2 regions of the Pseudomonas sp. 9.2(2024) genome follow, and region 2 is predicted to be linked to the other one. Evidence: predicted binding sites of a transcription regulator. Region 2 holds the regulator's gene; the other holds the start of a gene.
The links. The regulator FliA, encoded in region 2, starts transcription of late flagellar genes. The targets are predictions, from matches to a motif close to CTAAAGTTTNNNNNNNNNNNGCCGNTAA.

Region 1 (7,517 bases), 1.0 Mb from region 2:
GCGGGAACGGAAACTCCTTGGCCGTCAGCAATTGCATCTGCAGGGCGAACGCCAGGATATGCGGATAGGTCGGCGGCAGCAGGCCGTCATCGGCGAAACCGCAGACCTTGCGATACGCCGCCAGACGTTTGCCATCCACCTCGACGGCGCAGCGCAAGCCGCTGTCGGGCAGGGTGGTGCCGGTGATTTTGCGTCGGGTCGCCGCCCGGGCATACAGCCCCGGCAGGCTCGGCTCGTGGTGCAGGGTTTGCCATTCGATGGTCATGTTCAGGCCCCCAGCACGCTTTGACCGCACACCCGCAACGCTTGCCCGGTGAACGCGCCGGTGCCCGGCTGGGCCAGCCAGGCCACGGCCTCGGCGACGTCTTGCGGCAGGCCACCCTGACCCAACGAACTCATGCGGCGCCCGGCTTCACGCAGGCCGAACGGAATGTGCGCGGTCATCTGGGTCTCGATGAAACCCGGCGCCACGGCGTTGATGCTGATGCCGCGTTCCAGCAGCGTCGGCGCCCAGGCCTGGGCCAGTCCTATCAGCCCGGCCTTGCTCGCCGCGTAATTGGTCTGCCCGCGATTGCCGGCGATGCCGCTGATCGAGGCGAGCAGAATCACCCGGGCGTTATCGCGCAAGGTGCCACTGTCGAGCAGGGCCTTGGTCAACACTTGCGGTGCTTTGAGATTGACCGCGAGCACCGCGTCCCAGAACTCGGGCGTCATGTTGGCCAGGGTCTTGTCGCGGGTGATGCCGGCGTTGTGCACCAGAATGTCGAGGCCGTCCGGCAACTGTTCGATCAGTTGCGTAGCGGCGTCTTCGGCGCAGATGTCGAGGGTGATGGCGCGCCCGCCGAGGCGAGCGGCCAGGGCTTCGAGATCGGTTTTCGCGGGCGGCACGTCGAGCAGGATCACCTCGGCGCCGTCACGGGCCAAAGTTTCGGCGATGGAGGCGCCGATGCCTCGCGCCGCGCCGGTGACCAGCGCCTTGCGCCCGGCCAGCGGGCGGGTCCAGTCGGTAACTTGAGTGGCGCAGGCCGTCAGACGAATCACTTGCCCGGAGACAAATGCGCTTTTTGGCGAGAGGAAAAACCGCAGCGGTCCTTCGAGCTGATCCTCGGCGCCTTCGCCGACGTAGATCAGTTGCAGCGTGCCGCCGCTGCGCAGCTCCTTGGCCAGCGAGCGGGAGAAACCTTCGAGCGCGCGCTGCGCACTGGCGGCAAACGGTTCGCGCAGGGTTTCCGGGGCGCGGCCGAGGATTACCAGATGCGCGCTGCTGTCGAGGTTCTTCATCAGTGGCTGGAAGAATTCGCGCAGCTGTTTGAGCTGGTCGGTGTGCTGCAAATCGCTGGCGTCGAACACTACGGCCTTGAGTTTCGGGCCATGGCCGGGAATCCATTGGGTGGCGGTCGCCGGTTGGTCGCCGTAGCGGTAGATCGCGTCGGTCAGGCGATTGGCGAAGGTGCTGACCCGCTCGGCCAGCGGCCCGCCGCCGATTAGCAGCGCACCTTCCACCGGCCGCAGGCGCCCGGCCTGCCAGCGTTCCAGCCTCACCGGCGACGGCAGGCCCAGGGCTCCGACCAGGCGGTGGCCGATGGACGAGTTGGCGAAGTCGATATAGCGGTCAGACATGGAACGCTCTCCAGAAGATGGGGTTCAAAGTGTGGACTGCGAAGGGCAATCAATCGTTCGATCCACGCAATAAGGCCTACGCTAGAACAGCAGAGTAGTTTGCCCTCGGCGCTTTTGTGGCCCGACCGGGTTTTCAGCGCTCGATTTTCAGTCCGGATATTTCACAAGGAGCATTTCATGAGTCAGCTGCGCCGCGTCGCGATCATTGGTGGCAACCGCATTCCGTTCGCCCGTTCCAACGGGCCGTATGCCACCGCGAGCAATCAGGTGATGCTCACCGCCGCCCTCGAAGGCCTGATCGAACGCTACAACCTGCACGGCCAGCGCATCGGCGAAGTGGTCGCGGGAGCGGTGCTGAAATTGTCACGGGATATGAACCTGACCCGCGAATGCGTGCTCGGCTCGCGCCTGTCACCGGCGACCCCGGCCTATGACATTCAACAGGCCTGCGGCACCGGCCTGGAAGCGGCGTTGCTGGTGGCAAACAAGATCGCCCTCGGCCAGATCGACTGCGGGATTGCCGGCGGCGTCGACACCACGTCGGACGCGCCGATCAGCGTCAGCGAAGGCCTGCGCAAGATCCTCCTGCAAGCCAACCGCGCCAAGACCACCGGCGACAAGCTCAAGACCTTTCTGCAATTGCGCCCGAAACACCTGATCCCCGAATTCCCGCGCAACGGCGAACCGCGCACCGGCCTGTCGATGGGCGAGCACTGCGAGTTGATGGCGCAGACCTGGAACATCCCCCGCGAAGAACAGGATCAACTGGCCTTCGAAAGCCATCACAAACTGGCGGCGTCCTACAGCGAAGGCTGGCACAACGACCTGATGACCCCGTTCCTCGGCCTGACCCGCGACAACAACCTGCGCCCGGACCTGACCCTGGAAAAACTCGCGACCCTGAAACCGGCCTTCGAGAAAAGCGCCAAGGGCACGCTGACCGCCGGCAACTCCACGCCGTTGACCGATGGCGCGTCGGTGGTGCTGTTGGGCAGCGAGGAGTGGGCGAAGGAACGTGGTCTGCCAATCCTTGCGTATCTGCGCGACGGCGAAGCAGCGGCGGTGGATTTCGTCAACGGCGCCGAAGGACTTTTGATGGCGCCAGTGTACGCGGTGCCACGCTTGCTGGCGCGCAATGGTTTGACCTTGCAGGACTTCGACTACTACGAAATCCACGAAGCCTTTGCCGCGCAAGTGTTGTGCACGTTGAAGGCCTGGGAAGATCCGGAATACTGCAAGACCCGGTTGGGGCTGGATGCGCCGCTGGGCTCGATTGATCGCAGCCGTTTGAACGTCAAGGGCAGCTCGCTGGCGGCGGGGCATCCGTTTGCCGCGACGGGCGGGCGGATCGTGGCGAACCTGGCGAGTTGCTGGATGCGGCGGGGCAGGGGCGGGGGTTGATTTCGATTTGTGCGGCGGGGGGCAGGGTGTGACGGCAATTATCGAGCGCTGAAAAAGCAGCCCTCACCCCAGCCCTCTCCCGGAGGGAGAGGGGGCCTACCGAGTTGTCTTACGCTGTACATCGACCTGAAAGATCAGCGTCGATTATGGATTCAACAACGCTCGTTCAGGTCGGCGGATTTCTGAAGCATCCCCCATTCGGTCCCCTCTCCCTCCGGGAGAGGGCTAGGGTGAGGGGGCTTTTCAGGGCTCCCCCCAATCTCAAGTCCGGAACCGCCGCACCAACCCATCCAGCTCATTCGACAACCCCGCCAGACTCTGCGAATCCAGCCGCGCCGAATTCGCCAGCTCCGCCACCAACTGCGCATCACCATGAATCTGGCTGATGTGCCGATTGATGTCCTCAGCCACCTGATGCTGCTCTTCCGCCGCCGTCGCAATCTGCGTGTTCATGTCGCGAATCACATCCACCGACTCACGAATCTGCCCAAAGCTCTCCCGCGCCTCGCCAATCCGCGCTACCGATTGCTGCGACACATCGAGGCTGGCGCGCATCTGCTGGGTCACCGCGCTGGTGCGTTTGGCGAGGTTGCCCAGCAACCCGTCGATTTCCGCCGTCGAGTCAGCCGTGCGTTTGGCCAGTGCGCGAACCTCATCGGCTACCACCGCAAATCCACGGCCTTGCTCACCGGCCCGCGCCGCCTCGATAGCCGCGTTGAGTGCCAGCAGGTTGGTCTGTTCGGCGATGGAGCGGATGGTGCCGAGGATCGACTGGATGTCGTTGCTGTCGCGTTCCAGTTGTTGCATCGACTGCGCCGATTGCTCCAGTTCCTGGCTCAGTTGATCGACGCTGTGCACCGCCGCATCGATCTGTTGCTGACCTTCGCGGGCCTGACGCTGGCCGCTGTCGGCCGACTCCGCTGCCTGGCTGCACGAGCGGGCGACTTCGTTGGCGGTGGCGACCATTTCGTGGAACGCGGTCGAGACCATGTCCACCGCTTCGCGCTGGCGTCCAGCGGCTTCGGCCATGTCGCCGGAAACCCGGGTCGAACTCTGCGAAGTGGCGAGGATTTTCCCGGCCGCGCCGCCGATGTGCTGGATCAGGCTGCGGATCGCGGTGAGGAACTGGTTGAACCAGTTGGCCAGTTGCGCGGTTTCGTCGCTGCCACGGATGTCGAGGTTCTTGGTCAGGTCGCCTTCGCCCTGGGCGATGCCTTCCAGACCGCTGGCCACGCTGCGGATCGGCCGCACGATCAGGCTGGCGAAACTGGCGCCGACCACCGCGAAGATCACCGCCAGCACGGTAGCGATGATTGCGATCAGCCAGGTGAGTTTAGTGGCCGAGCTCATCACGTCGTTCTGTTTGATCAGGCCGATGAAGGTCCAGCCCAGTTGTTCCGAAGGCCAGACGTTGGCCATGTAACGTTCGCCGTTGAGCTCGACTTCCACCAGCCCTTTGCCGGCCTTGGCCAGTTGCGCGTAGCCCTCGCCGAGGCTGTCGAGCGGCTTGAAGTTGTGCTCCGGCTGCTTGGGATCGACCAGCACCGTGCCGCTGTTCTCCAGCAGCATCAAGTAACCGCTTTCGCCGAGTTTGATCTGTTTGACGATCTCGGTGAGCTGCTTGAGCGTCACGTCGATACTGACCACGCCGCCGTTGCTGCCGAGCTTGTTGTCGATGGTGCGCACGGTGCTGACATAGGTCGCATCGTCCTGCGCCCAGTAATAGGCGGCGGTGCGAAACGGCTTGCCGGGCTTGGCCTGCGCGGCCTTGTACCACGGGCGTTGACGCGGGTCGTAGTTGCTCAGCTTGGGATCGTCGGGCCAGGATACGTAGCCGCCGGCAGCGGTGCCGACGATTGCGTAGGCGTAGGCCGGGTGACTGTTGCCCAGATCCTGCAGAAAGGCGAAGACCTTCTTGTCCATCTCGCCCTGCGGAATGCTTTCGGCGTTGGCGCTCATGTAGGTCTTGAGGCTGTCGTCGGTGTTCTTGATCAGCGGTTGCGTCGCCAGGTAGTCGACGTTCTGGCTGATGCCGTCAAAGAAAAGCTGCATGGCGTTGCTGACCTGACGGATCTCGCGCCCGCTGCTGTCGACAAAATCGTCCCGTGCATCGCTGCGCAGGTTCAGTACCACCAGCGTGGCGACCAGCACCACGGGCAAGCAGGCGATGATTGCAAACGCCCAGGTCAACTTCTGTTTGATGTTCATCCGCGCTCCAGATTTTCTTGTAGGCCCACGCAGTGCAGATGACTCGCGGTTATTGGCAGCCGAAAAACGTTGTTTTCCACCCGTTTCCTTGAGTGCGACATCGAAGTTTTTTTGGAACGATTGTCGGACAAATTCCTCTGTCTCTGAGGAATTCGGCTGCCGGAGGGGGAAATTGAGGCTGGAATGGAAAATTCTTACGAGCTGCATGCGGCGGGATGTCAGATTCTGTCGCAAATGCCCTCAAGTCCTGTCGCCAACAACTTCGGCAGCCTCGGCTATGATTCGCAGCGGTCGATAAAGAGGCGGATCGGCCCGGTTTATCCGGCACAGTGTGTGCATCCACAGGTTCACAGGTCGGCAACCCCTCCCCGTGATGCGAGGATTGCCGTATAACGAATGACATTCGCGTGTTTGGTAATAAAGGACCCACAATAAAAGCTGATGAAGACTCCAAAACGCATTGAACCCCTGATCGAGGACGGTCTGGTCGACGAAGTGCTGCGTCCACTCATGAGTGGCAAAGAAGCAGCTGTTTATGTGGTGCGCTGCGGCAATCAGTTACGTTGCGCAAAGGTCTACAAGGAGGCGAACAAACGCAGTTTCCGCCAGGCGGCCGAGTATCAGGAAGGCCGCAAGGTTCGCAACAGCCGACAGGCCCGGGCGATGGCCAAGGGTTCCAAGTTCGGGCGCAAGGAAGCCGAAGACGCCTGGCAGAACGCCGAAGTCGCGGCGCTGTTCCGCCTGGCCAACGCCGGTGTGCGTGTGCCCAAGCCGTACGACTTCCTCGAAGGCGTGCTGCTGATGGAGCTGGTGGCCGATGAATACGGCGATGCCGCGCCGCGTCTGAACGATGTGGTGCTGGAGCCGGATCAGGCCCGCGAGTATCACGCGTTCCTGATTTCGCAGATCGTGCTGATGTTGTGTACCGGTCTGGTGCACGGTGACCTCTCGGAGTTCAACGTGCTGCTGACGCCGACAGGGCCGGTCATCATCGACCTGCCGCAAGCGGTGGACGCCGCCGGCAACAACCACGCGTTCAGCATGCTCGAGCGTGACGTCGGCAACATGGCTTCGTACTTCGGTCGCTTTGCCCCGGAGTTGAAGAAGACCAAGTACGCCAAGGAAATGTGGGCGTTGTACGAAGCGGGTACGTTGCACCCGGCCAGCGTGCTGACCGGCGAGTTCGACGATCCCGAGGACCTGGCCGATGTCGGCGGGGTGCTGCGCGAGATCGAAGCGGCGCGTCTGGATGAGGAGCGCAAGCAAGCCATCCGCGCGGCGGACGACGAGCCCAAGGGCAAGTCCGACGAACCGCCTCCGCCACCGTGGATGCAGTGAGCATCTGAAAAAGAAAACCCGGCTTCGGCCGGGTTTTACACATTCAAGGATTGATTGTGACCACCACCTCTCACAATGCCCGGCTGATCATCACGGCGCGGCTGATTTCCGATTTCGGCGCTTTCCTGAACATGGTTGCGCTGGCCACTTATGTCTATCTGCTGAGTAACAGCGCGATGAGCGTCGGGATCTTCCTGGCCAGTCGGGTGGGCGGCGGGATTTTTGCCAGCTTGATCGGCACGGCGTTTTATCGTCGATGCAGTAGCCGTCTGCCGTTGATTGCCTTCGATCTGTTGCGCGCCGCTGTGCTTGGGCTGTTGCTCATCGTGCCGGTCAGTCAGCAGGCGTTGTTGCTGCCGCTGATCGCGTTCGGTCTGGGCTTTGGTAATTCGATGTTCGCCATCGGCCTCAACAGCCAGTTGCCGCGCTTGATCGAGCCGGCGCAGTTGCTCAAGACCAATGCCTGGATCACGTCCGCCTCGTCCATGGCGATGGTCGGCGGCAGTCTGGTGTCCGGGCTGCTGGTCGCGGGATTTGGTTTTGAAACGGTGTTTGCGCTGAATGCGCTGACCTATCTGTTGGCGGCAGTGTTGATTGCGCCGCTGCGGTTCAGCGCACCGGAGCCGGTGGCCGAATCCAGCGCTAAACAGGGTGAATGGTCGGCTTTGCTGCAAGGCCTGCGCAGCGCTCCGGTGGTGGCCGCGATGCTGGCGGTGACCATGGCTGACACCCTTGGCAGCGCTGCTCACAACGTCGGTTTCCCGATCATTTCCAGACTGCTCACGCCGGACTCAGCCAGCACCACGCTGGGCCTGATGCTCGCGGTCTGGGCCGCCGGCAAACTGCTTGGTGCGCGAATCGCCAGTCGCCTGAACGGCTCGGAAAACATCCATCTGGAGCGCCGCTATTTCGGCGGCGTGCTGCTGATGTCCTGCGGCTTCATCCTGATG
Region 2 (7,517 bases):
CGCTTTTGCAGCAGGTTTTGCCGCAGCGGCCGGGGCCTTCGCAGCAGGCGCTGCAACAGCAGAAGCATTGCCAGCCGTCACGACGGCACCGGTGGCGACGTCAGTGAACTTGCCTTTGCCATGCAGATCGTCGAGCAGCGATTCGAACTCGTGATCGCTGATCAGATCGCTACCGGCCGCAGCCGCTGCCGGAGCAGCCGTTGCAGGAACCGAAGCAATCGCCGACTCCAGCGCATCAACGGCAAAGTTGCCCTTGCCGTGCAACTGATCGAGCAAGGCCTCGAATTCGTCGTCGGTGATGTCCGAGCTGTCGCCCGCCGCCGGAGCAGCAGGTGCAGCGGCCGCCGGTGCCACGGCGTCGGCCGCGAACTGGCCTTTGCCATGCAACTGGTCGAGCAGCGACTCGAACTCGGCGTCGGTGATTTCATCGCTGGCCGCTTCGGTGGAAGCAGGTGCAGCGGCAGCCGCCGGGGCTTCGGCTTCGGCCTTGACGGCGTTCAGCGAGTCCAGCAACTGTTCAAATTCGTTATCGGTGATGTCACCCGAATCACCTTCGACGACCAGTTCTTCGATCATCTCGGCGACAGGCGAAGCCGGGGCTTCATCCGCCGATTGCGGTTCGGCCAGACGCGCCAGGGCGGCCAGCAGTTCCGGGGTGGCGGCGGTGATCGGGCTGCGATCGCGGACTTCGCTGAACATGCTGTTCACCGCGTCCAGCGCTTCGAGCACCACGTCCATCAGTTCTGCATCGACGCGTCGTTCACCCTTGCGCAGGATGTCGAACACGTTTTCGGCGATGTGACAGCACTCCACCAGCTCGTTGAGCTGAAGGAAGCCGGCGCCCCCTTTTACAGTGTGGAAACCGCGAAAAATTGCGTTGAGCAGATCTGCGTCATCCGGGCGGCTTTCCAGCTCGACCAGTTGTTCGGACAGTTGCTCAAGAATCTCGCCGGCCTCAACCAGGAAATCCTGAAGGATCTCTTCATCGGCGCCGAAGCTCATTAATGGGGTGCTCCTACAGGTCTAAAAACCCAAAAAAACTCAAAATCCAAGGCTGGATAGCAAATCGTCCACATCGTCCTGACCGGACACAACGTCTTCTCGTTTATCGGCATGAATCTGCGGACCTTCACCCTGCGAGAGATGTTTTTGTGGATCTTTTTCAGCAAGCATCGCCGCACGGTCATGTTCGATGCCCGCAAAGCGGTCCACCTGGCTGGCCATGAGCACGAGCTTGAGCAGGTTGCTTTCGACTTCGGTGACCAATTGGGTCACGCGCTTGATCACCTGGCCTGTGAGGTCCTGGTAATCCTGGGCGAGCAGAATGTCGTTCAGATTGCTCGACACCGCGCGGTTGTCCGCGCTGCTGCGTGCCAGAAAACCGTCGACCCGGCGCGCCAGTTCACGGAACTCTTCAGCCCCGACCTCACGGCGCATGAAGCGGCCCCAATCGGCGCTCAAGGCCTGGGCTTCGTCAGCCAGGCCATTGACCACAGGGGTCGCGCTTTCCACCAGATCCATGGTGCGGTTGGCGGCAGCTTCGGTCAGTTTGACCACGTAGCTCAGGCGCTCGGTAGCGTCGGTGATTTGCGACACTTCCTCAGCCTGCGGCATGTGCGGATCGATCTGGAAATTGACGATCGCACTGTGCAGTTCACGCGTGAGCTTGCCCACTTCCTGGTACAGGCCACGGTCACGGGTCTGATTGAGCTCATGGATCAGTTGCACAGCGTCGCCGAACTTGCCTTTTTCAAGGCTCTCGACCAGTTCGACCGCGTGTTTTTTCAGGGTCGACTCAAAATCGCCCTGTGAAGATTCGTTATGCTCCATAGCTCCCCCGCGCGTTCATCAGCCGATGCGTTCGAAAATCTTCTCGATTTTTTCTTTCAACGCCTGGGCCGTGAAAGGTTTGACCACGTAGCCGTTAACGCCGGCCTGGGCCGCTTCGATGATCTGCTCGCGCTTGGCTTCAGCGGTCACCATCAGCACTGGCAGGTGCTTGAGCTTTTCATCGGCACGCACGTGGCGCAGCAGGTCGATACCGGTCATGCCGGGCATGTTCCAGTCGGTCACCAGAAAGTCGATGCTGCCGCTGTTGAGTACCGGAATGGCAGTGGTGCCATCGTCGGCTTCAACGGTGTTGGTGAACCCCAGATCACGCAACAGGTTCTTGATGATCCGCCGCATCGTTGAGAAGTCATCAACGATGAGGATTTTCATGTCTTTGTTCAATTCGACCTCCAAGCAGTCTTAAACGCGCCCAGCACCTGGACGCGCCATTTCAATCAATCCGGCAAAACACTCGATGACTGTCTGGAGCACGACAGATCGAGACCGGTGCCGTTCACCACCGCACCAGCCTCGTTCGCAGTGTCCCCACACTGCCTTCAGCGCGCTCGCCACTCCCCCAAACGCCCCCGCAAGCGGGCCGCGCACTGGCTGTGTAACTGGCTGACCCGCGATTCACTGACGCCAAGGACTTCACCGATCTCCTTGAGGTTCAGCTCTTCGTCGTAGTACAGCGCCAACACCAGTCGCTCACGCTCCGGCAAATTGGCAATCGCGTCCGCCAGCGCGGCCTGGAAACGTTCGTCTTCCAGATCGCGCGACGGCTCCAGATGAGCACTGGCGCCATCCTCGTGCAGCCCTTCGTGTTCGCCGTCCTGCAACAGGTCGTCGAAACTGAACAGCCGGCTGCCCAGGGTGTCGTTCAAAATCCCGTAGTAATCGTCGAGACTCAATTGGAGTTCGGCCGCAACTTCGTGATCTTTAGCGTCACGGCCGGTTTTAGCTTCAATCGAGCGAATTGCGTCGCTGACCATACGGGTATTGCGGTGAACCGAGCGTGGCGCCCAGTCCCCCTTACGGACTTCATCGAGCATCGCACCGCGGATCCGGATGCCCGCGTACGTTTCAAAACTGGCGCCCTTGCTGGCGTCGTATTTGGTCGAGACTTCGAGCAGGCCGATCATCCCGGCCTGGATCAGGTCTTCGACCTGCACACTGGCCGGCAATCGCGCCAGCAAGTGGTAGGCGATGCGTTTGACCAGTGGCGCGTAACGCTCGATCAGCTCGTACTGCGCGTCACGCGCCGACTTCTTGTAGAAATTCATACCGCTGGCGGTCATAGCACAGGTCCTGCCGTTTGCTGCACGAGGCGCTCGACGAAAAATTCGAGGTGGCCGCGCGGGTTGGCGGGCAGCGGCCAGGTGTCGACCTTCTGTGCGATCGCCTTGAACGCCAGTGCGCACTTGGAACGCGGGAAGGCTTCATAGACCGCACGCTGCTTCTGCACCGCCTTGCGCACGCTTTCGTCGTAGGGCACCGCGCCGACGTATTGTAGGGCGACGTCGAGGAAGCGATCCGTGACCTTGGTCAACTTGGCGAACAGATTGCGACCTTCCTGCGGGCTCTGGGCCATGTTGGCCAGGACGCGGAAGCGATTCATGCCGTAATCGCGGTTCAGCAGTTTGATCAGCGCGTAGGCGTCGGTGATCGAGGTCGGCTCGTCACAGACCACCAGCAACACTTCCTGGGCTGCGCGAACGAAACTGACTACCGAGTCACCAATACCCGCAGCGGTGTCGATCACCAGTACGTCGAGATTGTCGCCGATGTCGCTGAACGCCTGAATCAGGCCGGCATGCTGGGCCGGGCTCAGGTGAACCATGCTCTGGGTGCCGGAAGCGGCCGGCACGATGCGGATTCCGCCGGGGCCTTGCAACAGCACGTCGCGCAGCTCGCAGCGGCCTTCGATCACGTCGGCCAGGGTGCGTTTGGGTGTGAGGCCCAGCAGAACGTCGACGTTCGCCAGCCCCAGGTCGGCGTCCAGCAGCATGACCCGACGGCCAAGCTCTGCCAGCGCCAGGGACAAGTTCACTGACACATTAGTCTTGCCGACGCCACCTTTGCCGCCGGTCACCGCGATCACCTGTACGGGATGCATGCTGCCCATGTTATTTCTTTACCTTGTCTTGCATAGACGGAGGCCACATTACTGGCTGCGCGTTCACAACCGGAACAATGCATGGCAGACCATCGATGTAGGTACAAAAACGGTTCATTACCTCAGCCAACCTGCTTGGTCGGACTGTGGTAGATATCAGCGAACATGTCAGCCATGGCTTCTTCGCTGGGTTCTTCCTGCATTTGCACGCTGACGGCGCGGCTGACCAGTTGATGACGGCGCGGCAGATGCAGATCATCCGGAATCCGTGGGCCGTCGGTCAGGTAGGCGACCGGCAGTTCATGACTGATCGCCAGGCTCAGCACTTCGCCAAGGCTGGCCGTCTCATCCAGTTTAGTCAGGATGCAGCCGGCCAGCCCGCAACGCTTGTAACTGTGATAAGCGGCGGTTAGAACCTGTTTCTGGCTGGTGGTTGCCAAGACCAGATAATTTTTTGAGCGAATGCCACGACCGGCCAGACTTTCCAGCTGCATGCGCAGGGCCGGATCGCTGGCTTGCAGGCCGGCGGTATCGATCAGCACCACGCGTTTGCGCAGCAGTGGATCCAGCGCCTGCACCAGGGACTGGCCCGGATCGACGTGGGTCACCGACACATTGAGGATGCGGCCCAGTGTCTTGAGCTGCTCCTGTGCGCCGATACGGAAACTGTCCATGCTCACCAGCGCGATGTTCTGCGCGCCGTACTTGAGCACGTAGCGGGCGGCCAGTTTGGCCAGCGTGGTGGTCTTGCCCATGCCGGCAGGACCGACCATGGCAATCACCCCACCCTCTTCCAGCGGCTCGACTTCCGGTACGGAAATCATTCGTGCCAGGTGCGCCAGCAGCATGCGCCAGGCCTGACGCGGTTCGTCGATCTCGGTGATCATCGACAGCAGATCACGGGACAACGGGCCGGACAAACCGATGCGTTGCAGACGACGGTACAGATTGGCCTGGGCCGGACGGCTGCCTTGCAGCTGGTTCCAGGCCAGGGTGCCGAGTTGCACTTCCATCAGTTCGCGCAGGCTGTTGAGCTCGAAACGCATCGAGTCCAGAGCACGCGGGTCGACGCCAGCGGAAACCGCTGCAGGCGCCGGTGCAGGACGGGCCGGAGCTTCGTAGGTCGGTTCGGTCAGCGGCTCGGCAGCGGTCAGCGGCAGGCCGGCCGTCAACGGCAGCCCGGCGAACAACTGGCGATTGGTGTTGCCGTCGGCTTCGCCACGCAAGCTCAGTTCGGCCTGGGCGGTAACGATGCGCGACTGGGTCTTGCGCAGCTCATCCTCGAGTTCCATGTTCGGAACACGCGGGGCCAGCGCCGACAGTTTGTAATCGAGCGCCGCCGTCAGCTCGACGCCGCCGGCAATGCGGCGGTTGCCAATGATGGCGGCATCAGCGCCCAGCTCATCACGAACCAGCTTCATGGCCTGACGCATATCGGCGGCGAAAAAACGCTTAACTTGCATAAACCACTACCTCAGCCGTTGGGCCCTACTGTCGCAACGATGGTCACTTGCTTGTTGTCCGGAATTTCCTGGTAGGCCAGCACATGCAGTCCGGGAACTGCCAGGCGACCAAAGCGCGAGAGCATCGCGCGAACCGGGCCTGCTACCAACAGGATCACCGGCTGACCTTGCATTTCCTGGCGCTGCGCCGCCTCGATCAGCGAACGCTGCAGCTTCTCGGCCATGCTCGGCTCCAGCAGAACGCCCTCTTCCGAGCCTTGTCCTGCCTTCTGCAGACTATTGAGCAATATTTGTTCCAACCTTGGCTCCAGCGTGATAACTGGCAGCTCCGACTCAGTCCCTACAATGCTTTGGACGATGGCGCGGGATACGCCGACCCGCACAGCGGCCACCAAAGCGGCGGTATCTTGACTCTTGGCGGCATTGTTGGCGATGGCTTCGGCAATGCTGCGGATATCGCGCACCGGCACGTGTTCGGCCAGCAACGCCTGCAATACTTTGAGCAACTGCGACAGCGTGACCACGCCCGGCACCAGCTCTTCGGCCAGTTTCGGCGAGCTCTTGGCCAGCAATTGCATCAATTGCTGCACTTCTTCGTGGCCGATCAGCTCGCTGGAGTGCTTGTACAGAATCTGGTTCAAGTGGGTCGCAACCACGGTGCTGGCATCGACCACGGTGTAACCGAGCGATTGCGCCTGGGCACGCTGGCTGACTTCGATCCACACCGCCTCCAGGCCGAAAGCCGGATCTTTGGCGGTAATGCCGTTGAGCGTGCCGTAGACCTGCCCCGGGTTGATCGCCAGCTCGCGATCCGGGTAGATCTCGGCTTCGGCCAGGATCACGCCCATCAGGGTCAGGCGATAGGCGCTCGGCGCCAGATCGAGGTTGTCGCGGATGTGCACGGTCGGCATCAGGAAGCCCAGATCCTGCGAGAGCTTCTTGCGCACGCCCTTGATCCGCGCCAGCAATTGCCCGCCCTGGTTGCGGTCCACCAACGGAATCAGACGGTAGCCGACTTCCAGGCCGATCATGTCGATCGGGGTCACGTCGTCCCAGCCCAGCTCCTTGGTTTCCATGGCGCGGGCTGGCGACGGCAGCAGTTCCTGTTGACGCTTGACCTCTTCCAGCGCGATGACCTTGGCCACGTTCTGCCTCTTCCAGAACAGGTAAGCGCCACCGGCAGCCAGCGCAGCCATGGTCAGGAACGAGAAGTGCGGCATGCCCGGCACCAGACCCATGACCGCCATCAGACCGGCCGCCACCGCCAGCGCTTTGGGCGAGGCGAACATCTGGCGATTGATTTGCTTGCCCATGTCTTCCGAACCGGAAGCACGGGTCACCATGATCGCTGCAGCTGTAGATAACAACAGTGATGGCAATTGCGCCACTAAACCGTCACCGATGGTCAGCAAGGCGTAAACCTTGCCGGCGTCGGCGAACGTCATGTTGTGCTGGAAGATACCGACGGCCATACCGCCGATCAGGTTGATGAACAGAATCAGCAGACCGGCGATGGCGTCACCGCGTACGAACTTGCTGGCACCGTCCATCGAACCGTAGAACTCGGCCTCTTGGGCCACTTCCTGACGACGGGCCTTGGCCTGCGCCTGGTCGATCAGACCGGCGTTGAGGTCGGCGTCGATCGCCATTTGCTTGCCGGGCATCGCATCGAGGGTGAAACGCGCGCTCACCTCGGAGATCCGGCCGGCACCCTTGGTTACCACGACGAAGTTGATGATCATCAAGATCGCGAAGACCACGATACCGACCACGTAGTTACCGCCGATCACCACCTCACCGAAGGCCTGGATCACCTTACCGGCAGCGGCGTGGCCATCCTGACCGTGGAGCATCACCACCCGCGTCGACGCCACGTTCAGCGCCAGTCGCAACAGCGTCGCTACCAGCAGGATCGTCGGGAACACCGCGAAATCCAGCGGCCGCAAGGCGTATACGCAGACCAGCAGCACGACGATCGACAGGGCAATGTTGAAGGTGAAGAACACGTCGAGCAGGAACGGCGGCACCGGCAACATCATCATCGCCAGCATGACCAGCAGCAACAGCGGCACACCCAGATTGCCTCGACTGAGGTCGGCAACATTCGA

Region 1: ABFB52_RS04420 (methyl-accepting chemotaxis protein) is a predicted target of FliA. The motif match lies at 5,379-5,406, and genes of this name have one in related genera.

What each region holds. Positions count from the first base shown of each region.
Region 1 is NZ_CP155585.1:1,007,197-1,014,713, forward strand. Features, by position in the region: gene ABFB52_RS04405 (MaoC/PaaZ C-terminal domain-containing protein) at 1-265, opposite strand, end outside; gene ABFB52_RS04410 (3-oxoacyl-ACP reductase) at 268-1,620, opposite strand; partial or broken gene ABFB52_RS04415 (acetyl-CoA C-acetyltransferase) at 1,798-3,073, shown strand; gene ABFB52_RS04420 (methyl-accepting chemotaxis protein) at 3,283-5,229, opposite strand; gene ABFB52_RS04425 (PA4780 family RIO1-like protein kinase) at 5,671-6,567, shown strand; gene ABFB52_RS04430 (MFS transporter) at 6,624-7,517, shown strand, end outside.
Region 2 is NZ_CP155585.1:2,006,941-2,014,457, reverse strand. Features, by position in the region: gene ABFB52_RS09050 (chemotaxis protein CheA) at 1-1,002, opposite strand, end outside; gene ABFB52_RS09045 (protein phosphatase CheZ) at 1,042-1,830, opposite strand; gene ABFB52_RS09040 (chemotaxis response regulator CheY) at 1,849-2,220, opposite strand; gene fliA (RNA polymerase sigma factor FliA) at 2,388-3,128, opposite strand; gene fleN (flagellar synthesis regulator FleN) at 3,125-3,955, opposite strand; gene flhF (flagellar biosynthesis protein FlhF) at 4,069-5,409, opposite strand; gene flhA (flagellar biosynthesis protein FlhA) at 5,421-7,517, opposite strand, start outside.